DNA from 2 places in the Arthrobacter jinronghuae genome. Region 2 is predicted to be linked to the other one. Evidence: riboswitches for the same ligand, from Rfam matches in the RefSeq annotation. Region 2 holds a riboswitch; the other holds the start of a gene.
The links. A riboswitch is a leader RNA that binds a small molecule or an ion and turns the genes downstream of it on or off. The one in region 2 is predicted to bind S-adenosylmethionine.
Positions count from the first base shown of each region.

Region 1: linked by a shared signal. The riboswitch ahead of N2K98_RS14180 (hypothetical protein) and the one ahead of N2K98_RS00355 (cobalamin-independent methionine synthase II family protein) in region 2 are both predicted to bind S-adenosylmethionine.

Region 1 is NZ_CP104263.1:3,016,913-3,027,749, reverse strand. It holds gene narH (nitrate reductase subunit beta) at 1-320, shown strand, start outside; gene narJ (nitrate reductase molybdenum cofactor assembly chaperone) at 317-1,015, shown strand; gene narI (respiratory nitrate reductase subunit gamma) at 1,012-1,827, shown strand; gene N2K98_RS14200 (MFS transporter) at 1,862-3,094, shown strand; gene N2K98_RS14195 (histidine phosphatase family protein) at 3,133-3,873, shown strand; gene N2K98_RS14190 (NAD(P)H-hydrate dehydratase) at 3,854-4,735, shown strand; gene N2K98_RS14185 (CPBP family intramembrane glutamic endopeptidase) at 4,778-5,542, shown strand; gene N2K98_RS14180 (hypothetical protein) at 5,617-6,021, opposite strand; SAM riboswitch class IV at 6,037-6,169, opposite strand; gene N2K98_RS14175 (hypothetical protein) at 6,273-6,545, shown strand; gene N2K98_RS14170 (universal stress protein) at 6,655-7,167, shown strand; gene N2K98_RS14165 (LLM class flavin-dependent oxidoreductase) at 7,577-8,596, opposite strand; gene N2K98_RS14160 (RBBP9/YdeN family alpha/beta hydrolase) at 8,669-9,220, shown strand; gene N2K98_RS14155 (ATP-dependent DNA ligase) at 9,231-10,298, shown strand; gene N2K98_RS14150 (FAD-binding oxidoreductase) at 10,411-10,837, shown strand, end outside.
Region 2 is NZ_CP104263.1:67,334-78,170, reverse strand. It holds gene N2K98_RS00370 (amidase) at 1-826, shown strand, start outside; gene N2K98_RS00365 (MsnO8 family LLM class oxidoreductase) at 828-1,820, opposite strand; gene N2K98_RS00360 (peptide MFS transporter) at 2,024-3,493, shown strand; SAM riboswitch class IV at 3,616-3,739, shown strand; gene N2K98_RS00355 (cobalamin-independent methionine synthase II family protein) at 3,759-4,964, shown strand; gene N2K98_RS00350 (hypothetical protein) at 5,036-5,239, shown strand; gene pgm (phosphoglucomutase (alpha-D-glucose-1,6-bisphosphate-dependent)) at 5,296-6,927, shown strand; gene N2K98_RS00340 (aldehyde dehydrogenase family protein) at 7,006-8,442, opposite strand; gene N2K98_RS00335 (SDR family NAD(P)-dependent oxidoreductase) at 8,439-9,311, opposite strand; gene N2K98_RS00330 (uracil-xanthine permease family protein) at 9,454-10,767, shown strand; gene N2K98_RS00325 (glycerate kinase) at 10,786-10,837, opposite strand, start outside.

The DNA of each region.
Region 1 (10,837 bases), 690 kb from region 2:
CCCTGGATGTCGAGGGCGGTCCCGGGATGGGACAGACCGGGGTGTTCGGTGAGGCCTCCGGGCGGCCGATGCCCGTGGCGGTGGAGAACTTCGAAGCCCTGCAGGCCCGGCAGCGCGGCGAGGACCCGACGGGCAACGGCAACCTGGGCGGGCGGGTGAACCTGCTCAACTGGGACGGACGGGGCTCACCGCAGGGGCTGTTCCCGGCCAACAACAACCGCGGCGCACCCGATGAGGGTGCCGGCGAGGGCCTGGGTGCCGGATACGACCAGGCCGAGGGCGACGGGCCTGCATCGGATCAAGGCAGGGCTGATAAATGAGCCTGCTGGAGAAGCTGCTCGGCAAACCCGGGAAGGGCACCCTCGCGCCCGAGCCCTACGCCGATGCCCGGCCCGGCCGCAGCCGGGTGATCCGGCAGGCGGCTGCCCTGCTGCTCGAATACCCTGACGAGCAGCTGGTGGAACTGATCCCGGGAATCCGCGCGGCCCTGGCTGAAGCCGGGGTGCCGGCAGGGGAGCTGGAACCTCTCTTCGACTGGCTGTCGTCCCGGCCGCTGCCGGATGTGCAGGCCGCCTATGTACAGGAATTCGACCTGTCCAGGCGGCACAGCCTGCACCTGACCTACTGGACCGACGGCGATACCCGCCGCCGGGGCGAGGCGCTCGCCGCCTTCAAGGAGATCTACCGCTCCCACGCAGTGCTGCCGGAAGGCACCGAGCTGCCGGACTACCTGCCCCTGGTGCTGGAATTCGCCGCGAAGGTTTCCCCGGAGGACGGGTACGAACTGCTGCAGCGCTACCGTCCGTCAGTGGAACTGCTCCGGCTGGCCCTGCGGGACGACGGCCTGCCCTACGAGGGCATCTTGACCCTGGTCTGTTCCACCCTTCCCGGAGTCTCACCCGAGACCCAGGCCGCCGTGATGCGTACGGCGGGCTACGGTCCGCCCACCGAAACCGTGGGGCTGGAGCCGTACAGCTCGCGGCTGCTGCCCGTGAGCGAAAGGAGCCACCCATGACTGCCGTAGCTGCACCGCTGGATGTGCCGCCGCCGGAGAACGTGCAGGTGGGCGTGGACGACGTCATGCTGTGGGGAGTGCTGCCCTATCTGGTGCTGGCCATCCTGGTGCTCGGCTCCATCTGGAGGTACCGGTATGACCAGTTCGGCTGGACCACCCGGTCATCCCAGCTCTACGAGTCCAGGCTGCTGCGCATTGCTTCCCCGCTCTTCCACTTCGGAATCCTGGCGGTGATTGTGGGGCATTTCGTCGGATTGGTGATTCCGAAAACCTGGATGGACGCCATTGGACTCAACGAGGACACCTACCACTTCTTCGCCCTGAGCGTGGGCATCCTGGCCGGCGTAGCCACGCTGGTGGGGATAGTGCTGTTGATTTACCGACGCCGGACCACCGGCCCGGTCTTCATGGCCACCACCCGCAATGACAAGGCGATGTACATCTTCCTGCTGGCGGCGATCCTGACCGGACTGGCGACCACGGTCTTTTCCGTTTTCGACACGAACATCGTCAACTACCGGGACACCGTGGCGCCGTGGTTCCGTTCTGTCTTCATCCTGCAGCCCGACATCACGGGAATGACGGCTGCCTCCATGTCCTTCAAGATCCACACGGTCTTCGGGCTGGTGCTCTTTGCCATCTGGCCCTTCACCCGCCTGGTCCATGCGTTTACCGCGCCCGTGCACTACCTGTTCCGGCCCTACATCGTCTACCGCTCACGGGGTCCGCGGCCGGTTACGGGTTCGAGGACGCCGCGCGGCGGCTGGGACCCCGTGGGGACACCCGACCGGGACCGTCCGGGCGGTCCTTAGGAACTGAGTTCATCTGGCGGAAGGCAGGCAGCCCATGTCCACAGCATCTTCTCCTCCGGCCGCAGGCGCAGACCTCCGGTCCGGCCAGCTACGGAACCTGATCGTGGCAACCATTGCCTCCACGGTGGGGTTCTGGGCCTGGACGATCATCGGACCGCTCTCCAGCCGCTACGCCGCAGACATGGACCTGGGCGCCGGACAAACCTCGGTCCTTGTGGCCATGCCGATTCTGGTCGGCTCGGTGGCCCGGATCCCCGTCGGCGCCCTGACGGACCGCTACGGCGGCCGGGTCATGTTTACCGTGATCCTGGGGGTGACGGCGCCGCTGGTGCTGCTCACCGGAATCGTCGGCCAGTTGGGCAACTTCCCGTTCCTGGTGGTCATCGCGTTCTTCCTGGGCATCGCCGGGACCGTCTTCGCCATCGGCATCCCCTTCTGCTCGGCCTGGTACGAACGGAGCCGGAAAGGCTTCGCCACTGGGGTATTCGGGGCCGGCATGGTGGGGACGGCCGTGTCGGCGTTCTTCACCCCGCGGCTAGTGGCCGCCGTCGGCTACATGGGCACCCACATCACCATCGCCGTCGTCGTCGCAGCCATGGCGGTGCTGAGCTGGCTGATCCTGCGCGAATCCCCGGCCTGGTCAAAACCCACGGAACCGGTGCTGCCGAAGATCACCCACGCCTTCACCCTGCGCGTCACCTGGCAGCTGTGCTTCCTGTACGGGGTGGTGTTCGGTGCGTTTGTGGCATTCTCCAATTACCTGCCCACGTATCTGGGCAATGTCTACGATTACGACGCGACTGCGGCAGGAACCCGGACCGCAGGCTTCGCCGTGGCCGCCGTCATCGCCCGCCCGATCGGCGGCACCATCGCGGACAAGGTGGGGCCGAAGCTGGTCACGCTCGCATCCTTTGCCGGCACGGCGGTCCTGGCCGTTATCGTTGCCCTCCGGCCCGAGGAGGAGGAGGTCTACGGTACGGCGTTCATCCTGATGGCCTTGTTCCTGGGACTGGGCACCGGCGGAGTCTTCGCCTGGGTGGGCCGTGCCGCTCCGGCGCAGGACGTAGGTACCGTCGGCGGGATTATTGCCGCCGCCGGAGGGCTCGGCGGTTACTTCCCGCCCCTGGTCATGGGGGCAACCTATGACCCGGCGAACCGCAGCTATTTCGTAGGCCTCATGCTGCTTGCGGTCTTTGCCGCCGTCGCCCTGCTCCTGACGTTCACGGTGCGCAACGGCGGCAGGGTGGATATCCGCTCCGCTACCTGAGCCCTTTGCCTCAGGAGCCCGGCGGGTAGAGTCGGAGCATGGGTGCAACTGAACTGATTCTGGTCCGCCACGGCGAATCCGCCGGTAATGTGGCCGCTACCCGCGCGGGCCGCGAGGGCGCCGAACGTATTGACCTTCCCTGGCGGGACCCTGACGTCCCGCTCAGCCCCGACGGCGAGCAGCAGGCTGCAGCGCTTGGCCGCTGGATTGCCGGGCTTCCCGCCAAGGAACTGCCCGACTCCGTCTGGTGTTCGCCCTACCTGCGGGCCCGGCAGACGGCGGAACTGGCGGGGCTGGCCGGCCTCACGGGCGGCATGCGGGTTGATGAGCGCCTGCGGGACCGGGAACTGGGGATCCTGGACCTGCTGACCTCCGCCGGCGTCGCAGCGCGGTATCCCGAGGAAGCCGAACGCCGGTCCTGGCTGGGGAAATTCGCCTACCGTCCGCCGGGCGGCGAGTCCTGGGCCGACGTCGCCCTGCGGCTGCGTTCGGTGTTCCGGGACCTTGACGACGAGGAAGACGGCAAGCGTGTGGCAGTGGTTTGCCACGACGCTGTCATCCTGCTGATCCGCTACGTCCTGGAACGGATGAGCGAGCAGGAACTGCTGGACACCGCCGCCGCCAACAGCGTGCGGAACGGCTCAGTGACCCGGCTGGTGCGCCCAACCGGTACCGGGCCCTGGAAGCTGCACACCTTCAACAGCGTGCTCCATCTGCAGGACAGCGGAGCACCGGTCACCGAACATGCAGGAGAAACTGATGACATCCACCCCCGCTGAGCTTGTTACCCCCGCGCTGCTGCGCGGCTGGCGGCTTTCCACCGAGGCCTCCGGCAAGGAGGACCGCGGCACCGTGCTGGTGATCGGCGGCGCCCGGAGCACTCCGGGAGCGGTGATGCTGGCAGGGCTTGCCGGGCTGCGGGTCGGCGCCGGCCGCCTGACCATGGGTTTGGCGGAATCGGCGGCGATCGCCGTCGCCGTGGCGATCCCCGAATCCGGAGTGGTGGGACTGCCTGAGGAAGACGGCGGAATTGACGGCGGTGCGGCCGGCAAGCTGCTCGAATCCGATCTTTCGACGGCGTCGGCAGTGGTCATCGGCCCCGGCCTGGACGACGCCGAGCAGGCTGCGGCGCTCTTGCGGTCAGTGGTTCCGCTGCTCGGGGAAAAGACCCAGGTGGTACTGGACGCCTTTGCCCTCGGCGTGCTGCCCGGGCTGCCGGAACTTTACGACACCCTGGCCGGCCGGCTGGTCCTGACCCCGAATGGTGCCGAAATCCTGCGCCTCCTCGAGGACGAGGATGCAGACGAAGACTCCCTGGACCTGCCGAAAGCCTCCAAGGAGGTGGCACGGAAATACTCGGCGGTGGTCAGCGCGCACAACGTCATTACCGCGCCTGACGGAAGGAGCTGGGAAGTGCCGGCAGGGAACTCGGGCCTGGGTACTTCCGGGTCCGGGGATGTCCTCGCCGGTGCGGTGGGCGGATTCCTTGCCCGCGGTGCGACGCCGGAACAGGCAGCGTGCTGGGGCACGTATCTGCACGCGGTGAGCGGGGACCGGCTCTCCGCCTCGCGGGGCCCGCTCAGCTTCCTGGCACGGGAACTGCTCGAGGCCATGCCTCCGGTGATCGCGGAGTTGAGCTAGCGAGGGGCTGTATCCCGGCAGAACGGCCCATATCCTGAGGTAATGACAGCGAACGAATACCGGACCGGTCCGTCGGGGCGCCCTGCGGCCCAAATCCCGTGGCTTTCCTACCGTTTCACTCGCCGTGACGCGGTGGCAGCTGGCTTCTACGTAGTGTTCCTGCTGGTCCTGAGCTTTGCGCCCGGACTCGTTATGCCTGTCCTGGTGATGCTGGTTCCGGATCCGGTTGCAGCCGCCTATGTCCTGAACCTGGCGTTTTACGGGGTTGCCGGTCTGCTGGCCTTCCTGGCGGCCCGGCCGTACGTGGTGCGGGAAACGAAGATCCTAGCCACCCGGCCGGTGCTGTCCCTTTCCCTGATTCCCGCCGGCGTCATCGCCATGCTCATTGCCACCATGATCGGGGCGCTGCTGAGCGGGCAGGTCGAAACGGCGGTAAACCAGGAAGCCGTAGAGGGATTCGTGGGGTCCGTGTCGCCCTGGCTGGTGGTACCGCTGCTGGTGGTGCTGGCACCGTTTGTCGAGGAGTACATTTTCCGGCACCTGCTGATCGGCAAACTCAGCCGGTACTGGAATCTCTGGGGCTGCTGCATCCTGTCGGTCCTGTTGTTCGCCTCCATCCACATTGTGGGCAAGGAATCCCTGTCCCTCCCGGTCCTGATGCCTTACCTGGCGATGGGTGTCACTCTTGTCGGCATCTACGTCTGGGCCGGAAACAACTTCATGCTTTCCTACGGTGTGCACGCCGCGAAAAACCTGCTGGGTGTCATCCTCATCTACAGCGTGCCGCCGGAGCTGCTGCAGCAGTAGCTACCGTGCCGTGAGGTGCCTACAGGGCCTGCCCGGCCCCGGAATCCGCACGGATCCCGGGGCAGAACCAACGGCTAGGAGCCGGCTTTTTCGATCCGCTCAGTTTCCGGTGCCCGCACCAGGGAGCCGTTGCATGGAACCACCCGCTCCGGCCGGGCCAAGTAGAAAAAAGAGCTCCGGGCATCGGAATCGAATCCGCCCGGCACCATGAGGGTGGAATAGCGCTGGCACCACTGCGGGGTGTCGACGGCGGCCTCAAGCGCGGTGGCCACGGCCCGAACATTGTGGAACCACATCAGCTGCTGGGTGCCTTCGGACACCAGGTAGATGAGGTCCAGCTGCGGATCGGCCGTGACTTCGACGTCCGACCACTGCTCCCAGCCTTCGAGCCGGCGTCGGTGGATCCAATGGATGTTGTGGCCCGGGGCGAAGCCGCTGCAGTTGCTGAGGCCGGATTTGCTGACACTGGAAATGCTCACAGTGGGTTCCTTTACAGGTTGTCCTTGCCTGCAACGGACGAAGCAGGCCGCTTCGTCATCCGAACCACCCGCCGAACAGTGGGGTTGGTGTGGGGCCAGTCGGAGCTTTTGTGCCCGGGGAACCGGGCGGAGGCCACATCTCGTGAAGCTGAAAACTACTCTAGCGGAGGCCACTGACATTTCGACAGGGGACCGTTTTCGGAGCCCTGGTGGACGTTTGGCGGCGGGCGCGTAAGGCAGACGCCGAATCTATGGCTCGCGAGGAGCGTCTTCTTAAGTTAGGGGAACGGTTCATCGTCGCCGTCGCCGTCGGTGACCAGGAGCAGATTTGGGAAGCAGCGGAAAAGAAGATCCAGGCGCTGCGCGCGATAGCTGATGCCGACACGTCGCGGGCGGAGGCGGGCAAAGGGTGGGTGCGTCTGGTCCCTGCTGAAGCCATTAATCCCCGGGAGCATAGTGTGGCTGGTACTTCCAGGTACAAACTGCTTTCAACGCTGAATCCGGTGTACCCGCTCGAAGGGTAGTGGCAGCTAGTCCTTTCCGAACATGAGGCCTAAGCCCACGCCGCCGAGGTAGCCCGCTAGTGGCTGACCTTTGGCATCCGTCGACGGCCCCCACGAAGGAGTCCACATCATGTCCAGCCCCAAGCCTCAGGTTCTGGTGGGTGTCGTTATCGGGAATACCGCTGCCGCGGTGGTTGAGGAAGCGGCAGCGTTCGCCGAACATTTCGGAGCGGATTTGGTTTGTGCCAATGTAGACGACTCCACTGAGAGGGTCGAGGAACGGCCCGACGGCTCGGTGGTGTCGGTACCCATCGACCCGGACCGGCCCTTTGAAAAGACCGAGGTTTTTGATCCCGGGCTGCGTGCAGAGATCGCGGGAATCTTAGACCCGCGGCCCGTGAAATGGTCTGTCCGTGCGCTGGCGGGTGGTCCGGGGCAGGAGCTTGCCCGGCTGGCCGACGAGCTGGACGCGGTCATGATTGTCGTCGGCACGCGCGAATCCGGTGTCCGGGGTGAAGTTGAAAAGTTTCTCAACGGCTCCGTTGCGGTGCATCTCGCCCACCACCAACGCCGTCCGGTTGTGATGGTCCCGCTACACCCGGTCATCGACGATGCCGACCTACCGTGGAAAAGGGAGGAATAGGCTGGCCGAATGAGCAATGTCACGGGCCACTCTGTACCGGAGGATGGCAGAACTGGACGCCCGAGAATGGGTGGGTAGCGCTGAAGCCTAGCGGAGCCAGCAGGCCCCGGACCTGCCGTTCCCCCCTCCTGTGCCTTGGTCATCCCCGCCGCCGGAAGGGCTGGCGGGAGACGGTGTGACCTGGCTGAGACGCTCCCCGCCACTGTGGGGCTGGACGAAGGTGCGCTGGGAGCCAAACCCGCCACCGGAGGGGCTGGAGGAAGGCGGCTTTAATATTCCCCGCGAGCTCTGCGAGCGGGGAATTTCGTTGCCGCCGTTCCAGCCCCGCAGGGGGCGGACCCGGCGGACCGGGCGGACCCGACGGACCCCGCGAACCGCGGACCCAGCGGACCCGGCCCAGGGACGAGACTTACCGCCAGCCGGCCCCCGGCGCCACAAGCTTCACGATGCTCTCCAGCAGATGCGCGTTGTACTCCACGCCCAGCTGGTTCGGCACGGTCACGAGGACGGTGTCGGCTTCCTGCACCGCGGCGTCCGCGGCCAATTCCGCAGCAATAACGTCGGGTTCACCGATGTAGCTCTTGCCGAACCGAGCTAAGCCGCCGTCGAGGTGGCCCACCTGGTCCCGTCCTTCGGCCTGTGCCCGCAGCCCGAAGTAGTGCCGGTCCTGCCCGGTCACCAGCGGAATGATGCTGCGGCTGACGGACACCCGCGGGGTGCCCTGATGTCCGGCGTCGGCCCACGCCTTCCGGTACACCGCGATCTGCTCGGCCTGGAGCTGGTCGAACGGAACCCCCGTGTCCTCGGTCAGGAGCGTGGAGCTCATCAGGTTCATGCCCTGCTCGCCGGTCCACTTGGCGGTGGCCCGGGTCCCGGACCCCCACCAGATCCGCTCCGGCAATCCGGGGGACAGCGGGTCAATGGCCATGGCGCCGGTGCTGCCGGTCATCGCCGGATCAGCCTGTGCCACTCCGGCGCCGGCAATGGCGGCTCGGAACACTTCGGTGTGCTGCCGGGCCATCTCGGCGTCGGAGGAATCCGGGCCGGGAACGTAGCCGAAGGACTCGTAACCGCGCAGGGCAGGCTCGGGGGATCCCCGGCTGATGCCGAGCTGCAGCCTGCCGCCGCTGATCAGGTCCGCCACTGCGGCATCTTCTGCCATCGCCAGCGGATTCATATAGCGCATGTCGATCACTCCCGTGCCCAGCTCGATCCGGCTGGTCCGAGCCGCCATGGCGGCGAGCATGGGGAAGGGGGCGGAGAACTGCGGGGCGAAGTGGTGCACCCGCATGTACGCGCCGTCGACGCCGATTTCCTCGGCGGCGACCGTCAGTTCAATCTGCTGCAGTATTGCGTCCTGCGCGCTGGGAGTCATTGATCCCACGGCATTCCGGTAATGTCCGAAGGACAAGAACCCTATTTTCTTCATACGAACTCCAGCGCCGGAAACGTCGGCAGTATTCCCGCTCACATGCGGCACCAGCGAAAGGATGCAGGCACAGTGCATATCACCATTGTCCCGGGCTATCAGGGCTCGCCACCGGAGCAGTGGCAGAGCCGCTGGGAGGCGGACCTGCCGAACGTCACCCGCATCGCGCCTTCATCGTGGGATGAACCCGAACTGGAGGATTGGATGGCCGCGCTGGACCGGGCCGCCGGAGCCCGGAACGGGCAGACAGTCCTTGTGGCCCACAGTTTGGGCTGCCTGGCTGCGGTGGAATGGCTGCATCGCAACCCCGACGGCGCCCGCGGAGTGTTCCTGGTCAGCCCGCCGGATCCGGTTGCCGCGTCCTTTCCGGAAGTGGTCGGAACGTTCCGGAATCCGCGGCTGCAGGAGCTGCCCGTGCCCGGCCTGTTGATCGCCAGCCAGAGCGATCCGTACTGCGCGCTCCCTGCCGCCCAAAGCATCGCTGCCGCCTGGAAAGTGCCCGTTATTGATGCCGGTGAACTCGCCCACATCAACGAAAAGAGCGGAGTGGGCTACTGGCAGCAGGGCCGCGACCTGCTCACGGCCTTCACCGCAGGGCTGGGGGAACCGGCCGCACTCGGATAAGAATGGGCACATGGACCTTCCAGTGATGCCCCCGATTGCCCCGATGCTGGCCAAATCCGTCAGCGCCCTGCCCCGCGGGGACTACCTGTACGAACCCAAATGGGACGGATTCCGGTCCATCATCTTCCGGGACGGCGACGACGTCGAGATCGGCTCCCGCAACGAAAAGCCGATGACGCGGTACTTCCCCGAACTCGTCGAAGCCCTTCGGCAGAACCTGCCGGAGCGGTGCGTACTGGACGGCGAGATAGTTATGGTGGCCCCGGACGGCAAACGGTTGGACTTCGAACTGCTGCAGCAGCGGATCCATCCCGCCGCCAGCAGGGTGAAACTGCTCGCGGAAGAAACCCCGGCGCGGTTCGTGGCGTTCGACCTGCTGGCCCTGGGCGACGTCGACTACCGGGACCGGCCGTTCTCCGAACGCCGGGAGGCCCTGGTCCAGGCGCTGAAAACGGCGCAGGCACCGGTGTCCGTCACCGCCGCCACCGACGACGCCGACCTGGCACAGGACTGGTTCGGACGCTTTGAAGGGGCAGGCCTGGACGGTGTGGTGGCCAAACCCCTCGCCGGCCCGTACGCACCGAACAAGCGCACCATGGCCAAGCTCAAGCACGAACGCACCGCCGACTGCGTGCTCGCCGGCTACCGGGTGCATAAGTCCGGCCCCGATCTGATCGGCTCCCTGCTACTCGGCCTTTACAACGACGACGGCGTGCTGGTGAACGTGGGCGCCGCAAGTTCCTTCTCGATGGACCGCCGACGCGAACTGTTCGAGGAACTCCAGCCGCTGGTCGCCGTCGAGGACGGACACCCCTGGGCCGAAGGGGAGCAGGAGAAGGGCAACCGCACCCCGCGCAACTCCGAAGGCAGCCGCTGGAGCGGGAAAAAGGACTTTTCCTTCGTGCCGCTGCGCCCGGAACGGGTGGTGGAGGTGCGCTACGACCACATGGAGGGGGAGCGGTTCCGCCATGTGGCCCAGTTTTCCCGCTGGCGGCAGGACCGCACGCCCGAATCGTGCACCTATGGGCAGCTGGAGGAGCCGGTGAAGTTCGACCTGGCGGAGGTGCTGGGGAGCTGATTTTCCGGCGGGGCTAGGCAGGGAAGGTCCGCGACGCCTAGCATTTGCTGGCAGCACTCTCCGGTCAGCGGACCCGGCGGCCGCGGACACCTGCCCAGCCAAGGAGTCGAAGATGATCCAGGATGCCGACCTTGAAACCCTCCGCAGGGTTGTCCACGGCCCGCTGAACAGTCCCGGGGGTCCGGGGTTCGCCGTCGACACTGCCGGCTTCAACCCCTCGGTGGTCCAGCGTCCCGATGCGGTGCTCGGTGCAGCCGGCGTCGAGGATGTACAGAATGCCGTCCGCTGGGCGGCTGAGCGCGGTATCCCTGTCGGGATCCAGGCGACCGGCCACGGTGCCGCGGCCGCGATGGACGAGGGCCTGCTGATCAACACGTCCCGGCTGCAGGACCTGGCAGTGGACCCCGACGCCGGCACGGTCACCGTGGGCGCCGGTGTCCGCTGGCGCGCGGTGCTGGAGGAGACCGTGCTGCTGGGGCTTACAGGCCCGCACGGCTCCTCCGGAACCGTGGGAGTGACGGGCTATGCTTCCGGCGGAG
Region 2 (10,837 bases):
GAAGCCCAACCGCGGAAGGATCCCGGCCGGCTCGGGACAGCAGGACCTGGGCCAGTTCGTGGTGGCCGGCCCGCTGGCCCGGAACGCAGCGGATGCGGCACTGCTGCTGGACGCGATGGTCGCCGAACCCCATTACCGTGCCACCAGTGCTGCTCCCGTCACCGGAACGTTCCTTGCGGCTGCGCTGCGGGCCGAGGGCAGGTTCCGGATCGGCGTCAGCACCCGTTCACCCTTCGAATCCAGGTTGGAGATCCGGCTTGATCCCGAGGCACTGCAGGCGCTCGAAACCGGTATCGCGGCCCTGACCGGCGCCGGCCACGATCTGCTGGACGCGGACGTGGTTTATGACGAACGGTATCCGGACGCCTTCCAGGTGGTGTGGACGGCCGGTCTGGCCACCGCCCCCTTGGCACCGGGCGGGGAAGAACGGCTGACCGATCTTGCCGCCGTCATGCGTCAGCGCGCTCTACGGCGCAGTGCCGCGGACCTGGTGGGCGCCGTCGACGTCCTCCGTTCCTTTGAGGCCGAGACCATCCGGCAGTACAGCGGCTACGACATGATCCTGACGCCCACCCTGGCTATGACGCCGCGCCCCCTCGGCTGGTACACCAGCGACGACGCCGGCGCTGGTGACCGGGCGGACGAGGATTATGCCCGGCAGTGCCGGTACTCGCCGTTCACGTCCATGGTCAATGTCTGCGGGCTTCCCGCGATTACCCTTCCGGTGCTGGATACCGCGGCCGGCCTGCCGATGGGTGTCCAGCTGATCGGGCGGCCCGGCGCCGAGGCGGATCTGCTGTCCGTGGCAGCCCAGCTGGGGTACTGACCTAGAAGAGGCCGGCCAGCAGCCGGTCGGATTCCCGCTGCCCCTCGGCATCGAAGGCACCGCCGGTCACGAGCAGCTCGTCCGCACCGGAGGAAGCCACCAGGTCCTCGAGCCTGCCGTGCACTTGTTCCACCGTGCCGTAGACGGAGGTCTCGAGGGTAGTGCGGACCAGGTCCTGCCGCCGTCCGGACAGTTCGGCGGCGCTTTCCGCTGCTGACAGGGCGGGAAACACCCCCTTGGTCCGGGAATCGGCCAGGGCATGCGCCTCGGGCAGCAGCAGTTCCCTTGCCCCTTCCTCGGTGCCGGCCGCAGCGACGTTGACCGCCGCAAGCACGTAGGGCCGGGGAAAACGGTCCGAGGGGCGGAAGGCCGAGCGGTAGCGTTCGAGTGCACCTGTCTGCCCGGCGCTGTTCTGCCGGAACAGCGCCGGGCCGCCGAGGACAACGCCCAGACCCGCCCGGGCTGCTATTTCCACTCCTGCTCCGGTGGCAAGCACAAACACCGGCGTTCGGCCGTTGTCCTGCGGGCGGGCGGTGATCGGCGCAGTGCCGTCGAGATAGGTGAGCAGTTCCGCCAGCTGCGCTTCAAATTCCCCTGCCTCGGCCGGCCCCGCCCGCAGTGCCGTCCGCACCGCCGGAGTGAACCCGAGGGAACGGCCCAGGCCAAGATCGATCCGGCCGGGATACAGGGCCTGCAGCGTCGCTGCCTGCTCGGCTACGACCAGCGGCTGGTGGTTCGGGAGCATCACACCGCCGGAGCCGATCCGGATGCTGCGGGTGCGTGCCGCCAGCGCGGCCATCAGGACGGCGGGCGCCGAGCCGGCGATCCCGGCCACGGCGTGGTGCTCGGCAACCCAAAAGCGCCGGTACCCCAGCCGGTCTGCGGATTCGGCACGTTCAAGCACGGCACTAAGCGCATCCGACTCGGGAAATCCTTCGCGGGAGTTTGCGCGGTCAAGGATTGAGACGGGAACACTGAGGCTTGGCATACCCATGCCAACCCCCTGCCTGCTTAGGGAATTCCGGACCGGTCGCGCAAATCGTTCCGTCATGCAGGCCCACAAGCATGTAATGCGGGCAAAAGCATCCGTTTTGCCTGTGATCTTAGGCACTCAGGGATGGCAACCTTCCTTGTCTCCGGCGGATTCTTTCGGATTTGGCTGCTTGACCACCTGCCGAGGGTGGGAATATTAAACTCGTGAGCCATACCCCCAGTACCTCAGGCGTAAAAGAAGCGCGTAAAACCTTCTTCGGCCATCCCCGGATGTTGGCCAACCTCTTCAGCGTTGAGCTGTGGGAGCGATTCTCCTTCTACGGCATGCAGGGCATCCTGCTGTACTACATGTACTACAGCACCACCGACGGCGGCCTCGGCATCGACGAAGCCATTGCCGTCTCCCTGGTCGGCGCCTATGGCGGTGGCGTGTACCTCTCCACCATCCTCGGTGCATGGCTGGCGGACCGCGTCTTCGGCGCCGAACGAGTGCTGTTCTACGCTGCCGCACTGGTCATGCTCGGCCACATTTCCCTGGCTGTCCTGCCGGGCGCCGTCGGACTGGCCGCCGGCCTGATCCTGATCGCCCTGGGCTCCGGCGGTGTGAAGGCCAACGCGACATCGCTCGTCGGCACCCTGTACGACGAAAAGGACCAGCGGCGCGACGCCGGCTTCTCCATCTTCTACATGGGCATCAACATCGGCGCCCTGATCGGCCCGATCCTGACCGGCCTCGCCTGGACCGAATACGGGTTCCACTACGGCTTCGGCCTGGCCGCCATCGGCATGGCCATCGGCCTGGTGCAGTACGGGGTGACCCGGAAGAACCTGCCCGAATCCGCGCACGAGGTAGCCAACCCGCTGCCGAAGCAGCAGTACATGAAGATCAGCCTCATCGCGGCTGCCGCCTTGGTTGTCATCGTGCTGGCCGTTGTCTTCGAGCTGCTGACCGCCAAGAACCTTGCGGTGGTTATGGCGATCCTCGCCATCGTGGCCTCCGTCGCGTACTTCGTGATCATCCTCAGCAGCAAGAAGGTGAACCAGGTGGAACGCCGCCGGGTGTACTCCTTCATGCCGCTCTTTATTGCCAGTGCTGCTTTCTGGGCCTTGTTCCAGCAGCAGTTCACGGTGGTGGCAATGTACGCGGACAGCTCGCTGAACCGCACCATCTTCGGCTGGGAAATGCCGCCGAGCTGGGTGCAGTCCATCAACCCGGTCTTCATCATCATCTTCGCAGCCGTCTTCGCCGGCGTCTGGACCAAGATGGGCGACCGCCAGCCGTCCTCCCCGCTGAAGTTCGCCATGGGCCTGGCCGTCATGGGCCTCGCCTTCCTGGCCTTCATTCCGTTCTCGGGCGGCGCACCGAACAGCACCCCGCTGCTGGCCATGGCCGGGATCCTGCTGCTGTTCACGTTCGCTGAACTGTTCCTGTCCCCGATCGGCCTGTCCGTGGCAACCAAGCTGGCCCCGGAAGTCTTCCGGACCCAGATGGTGGCGCTGTTCTTCCTGTCCGTCTCCCTGGGCACCACCCTGGCGGGCTGGCTGGCCCAGTTCTACGACCCGGCAACCGAAGTCAGCTACTTCACCTTCAGCGGCGTTACCGCGATCATCCTGGGCATTGCCCTGGCTGCGGCCACACCGTCGATCAAGAAGCTCATGGGCGGCGTGCGCTAGCAGGCGGGCACCAAGCGCTTCAACCAGGACGGCGGCACCGGAACTCTCCGGTGCCGCCGTCCTTTTTATGTTGCGTCATTTGCTTGGCGGCGCCCCGCCGGCATGGCTAGGATGGGTGCCAGCTTCAGGAGACACGGCCGCCAAGCTCCGACTTGGCCGTGCACCAACCCCATGCTTCGCGGGTGGTTCGGATGACGAAGCGGCCTGCACCGCCTCTTGGGCATCCGGTGCGGGCAAGAGCACCGATTCCTAAAGGATCACTGCCATGCGCAAAAGCACTGACCGCATTTTGACCACCCACGCCGGTTCCCTCCCCCGGACCCCTGAACTGATCGCCGCGAACGCGGCCCGTGAAACCGACCCCGCGGATACCGGGGGCTACGCGGAACTGCTGCAGGCTGCCGTCGCTGACCTGGTGCGGCGCCAGCGCCAGGCAGGCATCGATATCCCGAACGACGGCGAATACGGGCATGCGATGTCCGCGAACGTCGACTACGGGGCCTGGTGGTCCTATTCGTTCGCGCGGCTTGGCGGCCTGAGTGTTGCCGAGACCGGGATCTGGGACATGGAACCGCACCGCTCGGAGCCGGGCAATGTTGTCCTCACCAGTTTCGGTGACCGCCGGGACCGTCAGCGCTTCTCCGATGCCTACACCGACCCGACCTCCGGTATCACCACCGGGGCGCAGAAGGTCTTCCCCAAGGTCACGGGTCCGGTGGAGTACACCGGGTACGACGCCGTGGCCAGCGACATTGCCAACCTCAAGTCCGGGTTGGCCGCGGCAGGTTTGTCCGAAGGTTTCCTCGCCTCGCTCTCCCCCGGTTCCTGTTCGCGGATTGCCAACGAGTACTACGCCACGGAGGAGGAGTTCATCTACGCCTGCGCGGATGCCATGCGGGAGGAATATCTTGCCATCGTGGACGCCGGGCTGATCGTCCAGATCGATGATCCGTCCATTGCGGAGAACTGGGACCAGATCAACCCCGAACCTTCGGTGGCCGACTACCTCAAGTTCACGCAGATCCGCGTCGAGGCCCTGAACTACGCCCTGCGCGGGCTGCCTGAGGAACAGATCCGCTTCCACCTGTGCTGGGGTTCCTGGCACGGGCCGCACACTACGGACATCGAGTTCCGCCACCTGGTGGACACCCTGCTGCAGATTAACGCCGGGGGCTACAGCTTCGAGGCAGGCAACGTGCGGCATGAGCACGAGTGGCGGGTCTGGGAAGATACCAAGCTGCCGGACGGGAAGGTTCTCATTCCCGGCGTGGTCTCCCACGCCACCAACGTGGTGGAACATCCGGAACTGGTGGCGGACCGGATCGAGCGCTTTGCCCGACTGGTGGGGCGGGAAAACGTTATTGCGTCCACCGACTGCGGGCTGGGCGGCCGGGTGCACCCGCAGATCGCGGCGGCGAAGCTGGAGACCCTGGGAGAAGGCGCCCGGCTGGCCAGCAGCCGGCTCTGGTAGGCCAGGGAACAGGTGGATAGAGTGGCATCGTAAGGGTACTTACGGTGTAACTAAACGCAGAGGAGGCCATCGTGGCTGACAAGAATGCGAAGGATCCCAAGACGGAATCCACGAACCCGATCGAGAACGCCGTGGAGAACCTGATGTCGACCTCGAAGGAAGTCCCTGACGGAAGCGGCAGCCAGGACCACTCCGACCCGCGGACCGAGGTGCACTCAAGCCTCGCGCAGGGCCTGAACTCTGACAACGGGAACTTCAAGGAAAAGAAGGGCTGACCGGCGGGCAGGCGTGCGTCTGCCGCCGGCGCCGTTTCTTTGGCATGCTTAGGGGTATGTCTAATCGTGCCGGCCAGCGTGCCGAACCTTCCGACCTTGTAGATCTCACTGCCCTTCTGGACGCCTATTACGACGTCGTACCGGATCCTTCCAATGTCGCCCAGCGAGTAGTGTTCGGCACCTCCGGGCACCGGGGATCCTCCCTCAACGGGGCGTTCAATGAGCAGCACATCGCCGCGATCACCCAGGCCATCGTTGAATACCGCACGTCTGCGGGAATCACCGGACCGCTGTTCATGGGCAAGGACACGCATGCGCTGTCCGAACCGGCACAGAACACCGCGCTGGAGGTCCTGGCCGCCAACGGCGTGAATGTGCTCATTGATGCACGCAACGGGTTCACCCCCACCCCGGCCGTGAGCCATGCCATTCTGGTGCACAATTCCACGCGCACGGAACAGGCTGACGGCATTGTGGTCACCCCTTCGCACAATCCCCCGGCAGACGGCGGCTTCAAGTACAACCCGCCCACGGGCGGACCCGCCGGATCGGACATCACCAACTGGATTGCCGACCGCGCCAACCAGCTGTTGGAGAACGGCCTGGACGGGGTCCGGCGCATTCCGCTGGGCGAGGCACGCCTGGCCGATTCGGTGGGCACCTATGACTTCCTGGCACACTACGTGGAAGACCTGCCCGCGGTGCTGGACCTGGATGCCATCCGCAGCGCCGGGCTCCACATCGGCGCCGACCCCCTCGGCGGCGCCTCCGTGGACTACTGGGGCGCGATCGCGGAACGGCACTCACTGAACCTGACCGTGGTCAATCCCAACGTGGACCCGCAGTGGGCCTTCATGACGCTGGACTGGGACGAGAAGATCCGCATGGACTGCTCCTCGCCGTACGCCATGGCATCGCTGATTTCCCGGGCCGGGGACTACGACATTGCCACCGGCAACGACGCCGACGCCGACCGGCACGGCATTGTCACGCCGGATGCGGGACTGATGAACCCGAACCACTACCTGGCGACCGCCATTGACTACCTGTACCGCAACCGCTCCGGCTGGAGCGCTGACGCAATGGTGGGCAAGACCCTTGTCTCCTCCTCCATGATCGACCGCGTCACGGCGGATCTGGGGCGGGTCCTCATGGAGGTACCGGTGGGCTTCAAGTGGTTCGTGCCGGGTCTGCTCTCGGGCGAAACCGCGTTCGGCGGCGAGGAATCAGCCGGCGCATCCTTCCTCCGGCTCGACGGCCGCCCCTGGAGCACTGACAAGGACGGCATCCTGCTGGCGCTGCTGGCCTCTGAAATGACGGCCGTCACCGGCAAGACCCCGTCCCAGCGGTACCGCGAACTGACCAATCAGTTCGGCGATCCGGAATATGCACGCGTGGACGCACCCGCCACCCGCGAGCAGAAGGCTGCGCTGGCCAAGCTCTCGCCGTCGGACGTTACTGCCACCACCCTGGCAGGCGAGGAGATCACTGCGCGCCTGACCGAGGAACCGGGCAACGGAGCGCCCATCGGCGGCCTGAAGGTGACGACGGAAAACGCGTGGTTCGCCGCGCGCCCCTCGGGCACTGAAGACGTTTACAAGATCTACGCTGAGTCCTTCAAGGGCGAGGAACACCTGCACCAGGTCCAGGCCGAGGCCAAAGCCATCGTGGACGGCGTGATTTCCTAGCTTCCGCCGTAAACAGTTCGCCGTAAACAGAAGGGGGTGCACCGGCAGGTGCACCCCCTTCTGTTTATCCTGCAGCGCTTACAGCAGCCGGCGCAGGAGCCGCTTCTTCAGCCCAGTGTAGGGCGGGTACGCGAACCGGAGGGTGTCCAGCAGCGTGCCCTTGGTGAAGACCGGCCGCAGCTGGCTGAACGTGTCGAAGCTGAATTTGCCGTGGTACGCCCCGGTGCCGCTGGCACCTGCACCGCCGAACGGCAGGCCGGGTACGGCCAGCTGGACGGTGCTGGCGTTGTGGTTGATGCTGCCGGCCCGGACGCCCTCTTCGAAGGTCTTCCGGTCCGCCGCGGAGTTGCTGTAGAGATAGGCGGCCAGCGGAACCGGACGGGAATTGATGAATTTCATTGCCTCCGCCAGGTCCCGGACCTCGATGATCGGCAGGATGGGGCCGAAGATTTCCTCCTGCATCACCGGTGAATCCGGGGCTACGTCGGTGAGGATGGTCGGTTCCAGGTACAGGCTGCCGCGGTCGCTGCGCCCGCCGGCCAGGACCGTGCCGCTGTCCAGCAGCCCCACCAGCCGTTCCCAGTGCTGTTCATTGACAATCCGGCCCAGATCCTTGCTTCGGGACGGATCCTTGCCGAACTGCTCCGCGACCGCCTTCACAAGCTGCTTCTTCAGCGCCGGCGCTGCCGCTTCCGTCACCAAGACGTAGTCCGGGGCCACGCAGGTCTGGCCGGCGTTGAGCAGTTTCCCGAAGACCAGCCGGCGCGCGACGGCGGCCCAGTTGCCGTCCAGCACCACGGCCGGGGATTTCCCGCCCAGCTCGAGGGTGACCGGGGTCAGGTGTTCAGCGGCCGCCTGCAGGACAATCCGCCCCACCCGCTCCCCGCCGGTGAAGAAGATCGAATCGAAACGCTCCTTCAGCAGTGCGGTGCTGGCCTCCTGCCCGCCCTCGACCACGGCTACAGCTTCCGGGTCCACGTAGCGCGGGAGCAGGTCCGCCAGCACGGCCGACGTCGCCGGGGCCAGTTCGCTGGGTTTGAGGACCGCCGCGTTGCCTGCGGCGAGGGCACCGACCAGCGGCGCCAGGACCAGCTGCACGGGATAGTTCCAGGGACCGATGATCAGTACCACGCCCAGCGGCCGGGGTTCGGTCCGGGCCGACGCCGGCTGCAGGCCCAGCGGAACGGGAACCCGCCGGCTGCGGGCCCACTTCTCCAGATGCTTCAGAGCGTGTTCCGCCTCCGCCCGCACCAGTGAAAGCTCGGTGACGTAGCTTTCGAGCGGATTTTTACCCAGGTCAGCGGCCAGCGCGTCCGCTAGTTCTTGTTCCCGCTCGTGAAACAGCCGGACCAGCCCCTCGAGCTGCTGCCGGCGCCAGGCGAGCGGGCGGGTGCGGCCGGAGTCGTAGGTTTCCCGCACCCTGGCCAGCACGGCGGGAACTGCTGCGGGGGACCCGGCGACGTCGGTGGAGGAATCGCTGGAGGATTCGGAGAATGCGGAGACCATCTCGCTCATGCCTGGGTGCTTTCCTTGCGGGAGGTTTCGTCTGCAGAAGCCGGTTTCCGGCCGGTGAAGTGGTCCATGGACTGGTAGACCTTGAAAACGCGCCCGGCCACCACGTCCCACGCCGGTTGGGGCAGCACATTGCGCAGGGCACTGCCCAGGGCCACGGTCCACGGCAGCTGGATCCGCGCCTTCCCGGCGAGGAGCGCCTCCCAGGCCTTGTCGACCACGTATTCCGGTTCCATCAACGGAGTCATCAGCGGTCCCCTGGCCCCCTCGAACATTCCGGTCTTGATGTAGCTGGGGATCAGGGTGGTTACGGCAACGTGCCCGTTGCCCGATTCGGTGAGTTCCAGCCGCATGGAGTCGCTCCAGCCGATGACGGCCCACTTCGACGCCGTGTACACACTCATTTTCGGCACGGACAGCGTTCCCGAGGCCGAAGCCACGTTGAGGATGCGCGCTGGGGTGCGCCGCTCGATCATGCCGGGCAGGAACGCCCGGGTGACCTGCATGGGCGCCAGCGTGTTGACCTGCATCACCGCGTCGATGTCAGCCTCCGGCGCGTGCTCCCAGAAGTACTTGCCGCGCACAATCCCGGCGTTGTTGATCAGGATGTCCGGCACACCTACCTCGCGGATGACCTGATCGGCAGTGGCCGTGATGTCCGGCAGGGAGGCAACATCGACCGCGTAGGGGTGGATGGCCGACGCGCCCAGTTCCCGCAGCTGCGCGGCGGTGTCCTCCAGGGCCTCGGCGTTGAGGTCCCACAGCACCACTGATGCCGCGCCTTCACGCACGGCCCGCTCAGCGTAGAGCCGGCCCATGCCCATGGCTGCCCCCGTGATGAGAACTACGCGTCCTGCAACTGAAATGCTCATGCTGCTCCATCGTCCGATCGGTTGTAGTCCAGGCCCGGCCCGGCCCGGCACCGTGCACTGTTCTTATGCAACGTAACATCCCGGGAATCCCCCGGCGGATAGAATCGAGCCAACACACACATGTCTTCCGGAAGGCACCACCATGAGCAGATTCGGTACGGACTGGACCCTCCACGGAGACGGCAAGACCATCCGGCCGGGCAGCTACGTTGCCCCCGAGGAACGCCTGAGCTGGCCGCGGACCATCAGCATCGGCTCCCAGCACGTGGTGGCCATGTTCGGCGCGACCTTCCTCGTGCCGCTCCTGACCGGCTTTCCGCCCGCCACCACCCTGCTGTTCTCCGGCATCGGGACCATCCTGTTCCTGATCATCACCGCCGGACGGGTTCCCAGCTATCTGGGTTCAAGCTTTGCCTTTATCGCTCCAATCGGAGCGGCCACCAACCAGCACGGTCCCGGCGGCGCCCTGGGCGGCATCATCATGGCGGGCTTTGTCCTGTTCCTGGTCGGACTCGCCGCGCAGCTTGCCGGCACCCGCTGGATCCAGGTCCTGATGCCGCCGGTGGTCACCGGCACCATAGTGGCCCTGATCGGCCTCAACCTGGCCGGTTCGGCACGGGACAACTACGAGCAGGGGCCGCTCACCGCCACCGTCACCGTGGTGGTGATCCTGCTGACCACGGTCCTGTTCAAGGGATTCCTGGGCCGGCTGTCGATCCTGGTTGGCGTGGTGGCCGGCTACATCACGGCCATGCTGCAGGGCGAGGTGGATTTCCAGGCCATCGGCGATGCCGCCTGGATCGGGCTGCCCGAATTCATGTCCCCCACCTTCCACTTCTCCGTTATCGGCCTTTTTGTTCCGGTGGTCCTGGTACTGGTGGCCGAAAACATCGGACATGTGAAATCCGTTGCCGCGATGACCGGCCGCGACCTGGACCCGTACGCGGGCCGGGCGCTGATGGCCGATGGCCTGGCCACCATGCTGGCCGGTTCCGGCGGCGGTTCCGCCACCACCACCTACGCGGAGAATATCGGTGTGATGGCGGCCTCCCGCGTGTACTCCACGGCTGCGTATTGGGTCGCGGGCATCGTGGCCATCCTGCTCAGCCTGTTCCCGAAATTCGGGGCCATGATCGCCACGGTGCCGGGCGGCGTGCTGGGCGGCGCCGGCGTCGTCCTCTACGGCATGATCGGCATCCTCGGCGTGCGTATCTGGGTGGATAACCGGGTCAACTTCTCCAACCCGATCAACCTTTCCACCGCCGGCCTGGGCCTGATCATTGCCATCGCGAACTTCACCTGGGTAGTGGCCGGGCTGGAATTCGGCGGTATTGCCCTCGGCACCGGCGCCACCTTGATCGCCTACCACGGCATGCAGGCGATCGCCCGCTGGCGGGGGACGGATCCGGACGAGCCGCAGGAGGACGCCGGGGCCAAGCCAAGCCGGCTCGGCTGAGCCGCCGGCCGGCCCGGATCAGGCTCCTTCCAGTGCCTGGCGCGTAGCCCGCGCCAAGTACTTTGCCGCC